2 regions of the Mycobacterium camsae genome follow, and region 1 is predicted to be linked to the other one. Evidence: riboswitches for the same ligand, from Rfam matches in the RefSeq annotation. Region 1 holds a riboswitch; the other holds the start of a gene.

What was found. A riboswitch is a leader RNA that binds a small molecule or an ion and turns the genes downstream of it on or off. The one in region 1 is predicted to bind magnesium.
Region 2: another riboswitch for magnesium. It lies ahead of JX552_RS15465 (PPE family protein); the one in region 1 lies ahead of JX552_RS13345 (Rv1535 family protein).

What each region holds. Positions count from the first base shown of each region.
Region 1 is NZ_CP070973.1:3,127,209-3,130,622, reverse strand. Features, by position in the region: gene ileS (isoleucine--tRNA ligase) at 1-1,417, opposite strand, end outside; gene JX552_RS13345 (Rv1535 family protein) at 1,800-2,030, opposite strand; M-box (ykoK) riboswitch at 2,304-2,473, opposite strand; gene JX552_RS13340 (NAD(P)H-dependent flavin oxidoreductase) at 2,649-3,414, opposite strand, start outside.
Region 2 is NZ_CP070973.1:3,659,163-3,662,576, forward strand. Features, by position in the region: gene JX552_RS15455 (PPE family protein) at 1-104, shown strand, start outside; gene JX552_RS15460 (PPE family protein) at 198-1,406, shown strand; M-box (ykoK) riboswitch at 1,539-1,710, shown strand; gene JX552_RS15465 (PPE family protein) at 2,025-3,161, shown strand.

The DNA.
Region 1 (3,414 bases):
GGTTTCGTGAGATGGACCAGTCGCGGGCGCCCTGCAGCCACTTGCCGAACTGTCCGTCCTTGACATGGTCGGGGTACCAGGTGATCTGCTGGTTGAGTTCCACCATCCGGTCGCGGAACTGAGTCACCCGCACGAACCACGACGACACCGCCCGGTAGATCAGCGGGTTGCGGCAGCGCCAGCAGTGCGGGTAGGGGTGTTCGTAGGTCTCGTGCCGCAGCAGCACCGCGCCGTTGGCCGCGGCGGGACCAGTTGAGTTCTTCAGGTCGCGGATGATCTGCGGGTTGGCCTCGAAGACGTGCTGCCCCAGGTAGTCCGGGACGGTCGCGTCGAATCGGCCTTTGGCGTCGACCGGGGTGACCGGCACGATTCCGACAGGGTCGGTGGTCGCCATGTCGTCCTCGCCGTACGCCGGCGCTATGGAAACCAGCCCGGTGCCGTCCTCGGTGGTGACGAAGTCGGCGGAGAGCACCTGAAAAGCCTTGGGCGAGTCCATGAAATACGGAAACGGCGGCAGATAGCGAGCGCCGAGTAGATCTGCACCCCGGTAGGTGCCCAGCACCTCGGGCTCGTCCCCGAGCTCGCGGGCATACGCGGCCAGTCGCGCCTCGGCCAGTACGAAACGCCGATCGCCGGAACGAACCTGCACATAGCTCACCGCGGGGTTCACCGCGACGGCAAGGTTGGACGGCAGGGTCCACGGAGTGGTGGTCCAGATCAACAGGTAGGCGCCGTCCAACTCGCCCCCCTGTACCTGGAACCCGACCGTGAGCGCGGGGTCCTGGCGGCTCTGATAGACGTCGTCGTCCATGCGCAGTTCATGGTTGGACAGCGGAGTCTCGTCGCGCCAGCAGTACGGCAGCACCCGGCAGCCCTCGTAGGCCAGGCCCTTGTCCCAGAGCTGTTTGAAGGCCCAGATGACTGACTCCATGTAGTTGGGATCGAGTGTCTTGTAGTCGTTGTCGAAGTCCACCCAGCGCGCCTGGCGGGTCACGTACTGCTGCCATTCGTCGGTATAGCGCAGTACCGATGCGCGGCAGGCGTCGTTGAATGCGGCGATCCCCATCGAATCGATCTGCGACTTGTCAGTGATGCCGAGCTGCCGCTCGACTTCCAGCTCGGCCGGCAAACCATGTGTGTCCCAACCGAACCGGCGCTCCACTTTGTCGCCGCGCATGGTGCGATAGCGCGGCACGATGTCTTTGACGTAGCCGGTCAACAGATGCCCGTAGTGCGGCAGACCGTTGGCGAACGGCGGTCCGTCGTAGAACACATACTCCGGGGCGCCGTCGCGGCGGGCGATGCTCGCCCGGAAGGTGTCGTCGCGGAACCAGTAGTCGAGCACGTCAAGCTCGAGCGCTGGGAAGTCGGGCGCACCGCCGGCCAGCTTGGGATAGGCCGTGTGGCCGGCTTCCAGTTGAGCCTTCAATCCAGCTTCGTCGCTCACGTAGGTCGTCTCCGGTGCCTCGAGGAGTTCAGGCACGGGGACGACGGATGCGCTGGTGCGCGAACGCCGCGGTACCACCCCGCTTGCCACGCTGACGCGTGACCACTCGCAAGGCTGTGACGGGCCTGCCCGTTCGGTTCTACTGGGCCGGATCGGCTGTTCTTCCGAAAGCTCCCCGGTGATGGCCGGATCGACGCTGGTGTGTTGATTCTAATTGCGATCGCAAACCCGGCGAAGCCGGGTGCAGCGGGTCGCAACCATCGAGCGGGACTCCGAGGGGTGGGCCGGCCGCAGGACACTCCCTGCGGTCGGCTAACCCCTCGGAGTCCCGAGTTTGTCGCTGTCCATGGCCTTATGCATGAACCTCGAGCACACCAATGCGCCACAGCGCGGCGTACATGTGCCGCAGCGGGATGTTGAGCAGTCGGGCGGCGCCGGCCACCAGCGGGTCGCCGCCAGCGGCGAGCACCTCGTCGGTGCGGCGGGCCTTCTTCGGCGCGGGGGCGGGCGGAACGTCGCGCACCACGTGCAGCTTGGGCGCAGCGGTGACGGTAACTACTTCGTCGTACAGGGCAGCGGTCATGATCGCCTCCTCGGACTGAACGTTGACAGGTGGACCTCAAAAGAATCTTGGGAAGTCCCGTCCCACAACGATTCCGACGTGGAGTCTGGCTGAGAATCAGCCGAGAGTGTCGCGCCGAAGAATGGTCAGGGACGAAACATCGCCCGGATATCGACCCGGACTACCACTGGAACTCATGCGTCCCTCACCTCCTCTCGGTCGCGATCCCACGCGACTATTCGCGTGATCTGCTGCGCACACGTAGGAGAACAGAATGCCGGCGACCGCCGGTAATCCGCACCCCTCTCGTCAGAGCTTCGGCACTACCCGACGTGTCCGGTAAACCGGAAGCCACCTGGGCTCAACCCTTAAGCCGGGAGGAGCTGTCCTGACCCGGGGCGTCTTTCGACGTTCGGGGTCAGTGGCCTGTGTTCGTGTAGCCGCCTCACCTAACGAGGTGCTTGCTTGACCGATCATGCACGACTGACGGGCCGTGGTCAACGCGGCACCAGCCAGTTGGCCCATCTTTATGCTTTCGCTACGGACGCCCACAGCCTTTCCTCAGAAATACAGCCTCTGAGCTGGGCAAACTGCCACCGCTTGGTGGCGATGTCCAGGTTAGGTTCCGCTATGAGTTCGCTATGTCACATCGGTGAGCCGACCGATGGTGTCGATGTACTCCTCGACCATGTCGAGCACCACCGCACGGGTCGGCCGGACCCGATCGAGCGAGCCGACCACCTGACCGACGAAGTACGTCGCCAGCTCGCGTGCCTGGGCGCCGGGGTGGGCGGCGGCCTGGTTGATCCGTACCTGGGAATCGGTGATCAGCGCCGTCTGCAGAGGCATGCCCAATGGATCAGGTGTGTCCGGTCGTTCCCATTCCTCGGTCCAGGCGGTGCGCAGCATGCGGGCCGGTTTGCCGGTCATCGACCGGGACCGCACCGTGTCCGACGACGTCGCGGCCAGGAATTTGTCTTTCACCACCGGCGCGGTCTCGGCTTCCTCGGTGGTCAGCCACACCGATCCGCACCACACCCCTTCGGCGCCGAGGGCCATTGCGGCCGCGATCTGACGGCCCCGGGCGATCCCGCCTGCCGCCAGCACGGGCGTAGGCGCCACCGCGTCCACCACTTCGGGAACCAGCACCATGGTCGCGACCTCACCGGTGTGCCCACCGGCCTCGGTGCCCTGCGCGACGATCAGGTCGACCCCCGCCGCCGCATGCCGGCGTGCGTGCTCGGTGGTGCCGGCCAGCGCTGCCACCAGCACGTCGTGGCTGTGCGCCCGCTCGACCAGGTCCTGCGGAGGCGGCCCCAGCGCGCTGGCGATCAACCGGATGTTGTGCGCGAAGGCCACTTCCAGTAGCGGTTCGTAGCCCTTGGGTGAGATGTTGAGCCCACCC
Region 2 (3,414 bases), 530 kb from region 1:
GCGTCCCGGGTATGCCGGCTATGTACGGGGGCAACAACTTCGGCAATCCACCACGTTACGGATTCCGGCCGACGATCATGGGGCGCCCGCCAGCCGCTGGATGACAGGAGGGAGACCACCGCGGGTGATCGGTTCCGCTTGCATGCGGCTGCCGCCGCCGACAACGCGACCACGGTTGGTGAAAGGAGGTGCCGATATTGGATTTTGGAGTACTCCCACCTGAGATCAATTCGCTGCGCATGTATTCCGGGCCCGGCTCGGCTCCGCTGCTTGCCGCCATGGCGGCCTGGGACGGAGTCGCTTCCGAATTGCGTTTGACCGCAACGGCATACGACTCGGTGATCTCGACGTTAATCAGCGACGGCTGGCTCGGGCCGGCGTCGGCGGCCATGACCGCTGCCGTCGTTCCGTATGTGACGTGGCTGAGCGCGACGGGTCTGCAGGCCGAGCAGACTGCCGGTCAGGCCGCAGCCGCAGCCGCGGCATTCGACGTGGCGTTCGCGATGACGGTGCCTCCGGCCGTCGTCGCCGCCAACCGGGCACGATTGCTGGTGCTGGTGGCCACCAACTTCCTGGGCGTCAATACACCCGCCATCGCTGCCACCGAGGCCGAATACGCCGAGATGTGGGCTCAGGACGCGACGGCGATGTACGTCTACGCCGCCAGTGCCGCGGAAGCCGCGACGTTGACGCCGTTCAGCGAACCGGACCAGACCACGAATCCGTCCGGTGCTGCGGACCAGGCCGCGACGGTCGCCCAAGCGACCGGTTCCGCGACGGGCAGCGCGTCGCAGTCCGAACTGCCCCAATTGATGTCCGCCGTGCCGGCCAGTCTGCAGCAACTGGCATCCCCGGCCGCGGCTTCGCCCTTCGACAACATCCCGCAGACCGGGCTGCTCGCCGACCTGCTGAATTTCCTCGACGGCAACGACGGCAACCCCTACGGAATCTTTTTGAATTCCAACATCGTGAACGCGTTGGTGTCGGCCCAGTACGTGTCGCCCGCGTTGATCGTCCCGGCCTCGACGGACGCGATGGCCAACCTCGAGGCGGTGGCCGACGGCGCGGCCGATGCCGCGCCCGCCGCCGCCGATGCCGCGTCTGCCGAGGCCGGTCTCACCGCGGCTCAATCAGGCGTTGGCGTGAGCGCCACCACCAGTCAAGCGTCCTTCGTCGGGCGGCTGTCGGTGCCGCCGAGTTGGACCGCGGCCGCGGAGGTCGCCGGCGACGGTGCGGTTACACTCCCCGGCACCGGTCCGACCATTACCGCAGCGGTCCCCGCCGCAAGCGGAACCCCGGGAATGCCCGGCATGCCCGCTGTCAACGCTTACTCCCGCAACTGGGGGAACGGCCCCCGGTACGGGTTCAAGCTGACCGTCATGCCGCGTCCGGTGGCCGCGGGATAGCGACGAATCGGCAAACGCAGCAATTGTCATCGTGGCGAACAACAAATTTCGCCCTCCCTGATTTTTACGAAATCCGACCAAAAGCGGGCCGGTGAGTTGACTCTTTTCGCGGCGAGTGCCACGATGACTTTGCATGCACCTCGCTAGGTGAGGCGTCTGCACGGACACAGGCCACTGACCTCGAACGTCGAAAGACGCCCAGGGTCAGGACAGCTCTTCCCGGCTTAAGGGTTGAGCCCAAGTGGCTTCCGGCGCTGGCCGGATACGCCGTGTGGTGCCGAAGCTCTGTCGAGAGGGGTGCTGGCCCAGCGGTTTTCCCGCTGGTCTCATCTCCATGGCATGCGCCCGGCACCCCCGTGTGCCCCGGCCCGAAGGAGGTGAGAGCGGAGTGAGTCCCGACGACAGTCCCTATCCGAGATCGACGACCATTTCGCTTCGATCCGGCCCGGGCACCATGTCCACAAATTGAGTCGGAAATTCTGACAATCACACGGGTGCGCCGAGTTCGCCGCCCTGCGTAATTCATGCGTGCGAAATAGCCGCACGTCAATTGCGATGAAAGCTGCCCGAATTCGGACTCGTGCTGCCGGAAAACTCAGTCAGTAAAGGAGGCGAGCGATGACTGCCGCCCTGGACTTTGCAGCGTTGCCGCCCGAGATCAACTCCGCCCGTATGTACACCGGCCCGGGCTCTGGTCCGATGCTGGCCGCGGCCTCGGCCTGGAAAGGTCTGGCCGCCGAGCTGCGCGCCACCGCGTTGTCTTTCGATGCCGTACTCGCAACGTTGACCGGCCAGGAGTGGCTCGGCCCCGCATCGGCGGCCATGGCCGCGGCCGCTGTGCCGCAGCTGGGCTGGATGAGTGCGACCGCGGCGCAGGCCGAGCAGACCGCCGCGCAAGCCGAGGCCGCCGCGGTCGCCTTCGAAGCAGCTTTCGCGGCCACGGTGCCGCCGCCGCTGATCGCGGCCAACCGGGTTCAGCTGGCGATGCTGGTCGCCACCAACCTCCTGGGCCAGAACACCCCCGCAATCGCAGCGACCGAGGCGCAGTACTTCCAGATGTGGGCGCAGGATGCGGCGGCCATGTACGGTTACGCCGGATCATCGGCGACCGCCACAGAACTGCACCCGTTCGCGGCGCCGCAGGAAGCCACGGATCCCGGCGGGTTGGCCGCACAGGCGGTCGCGGTCACCCAGGCAGCCGGCGCCTCGGGAGAGCAAAGCACGCTCTCCCAACTGATTTCGGCGGTACCGGCCGCACTGAAGGGACTCGCCGGAACCAATGGGCTAGCAGGACAGGGTTTTTGGGCTGACTGGGGACCCAACGCCAATGTATGGAACACGCTTGCTTCAAGCGGACTGATGGTGCCCGGCAGCACCTTCGGGTCATTCCTGGGCATGCTCAACGGCGCTGCCGCGGCCGATGCGGCGGACGGCGCCGCAGCAGCGGTGGGTAACGCGGTTGCCGGCTCGATGGGATCGACAAGGGTTCCGGGCGGCATCGTTTCGGCAGGCGCCGGAAATTCGGGCGCTGTTGGCAAACTGTCGGTGCCACCGGCCTGGACAGCGGCCACTCCGTTGACCAGTCCGCTGCACTCCGCGTTGGGTGGCACTCCCATGGTGGCCCCACCGCCGTCAGGGTCACCCGGAATGCCCGGCCTCCCAATGGGTAACACCAACGGGCAGCACTACGGCCGGGCTGTGCCACAGTACGGTTTTCGCTCCACGGTGATCGCGCGATCACCCGCCGCCGGCTGACGGCGCTCCAATAGAGGTGCGCACGATGCCCTTTTCGGACACCACAAGGAAAGGTGCAGTCACGTTACAGGTGTTATGCCCTACCGCTCCCACGCCTGACGTGGTTATTCCTGAAGGTCAGGGAGAACAGGCCATGCCGGTCGGTCGCGCACCAGGCGACGTCGTCTCCGGCGGCTGGGGAGGTGGCGACGAGGTGGACCCGGCCCATAGATCACCACGCACCCGGCCCACCATACTCGTCGCAGACGAAAAT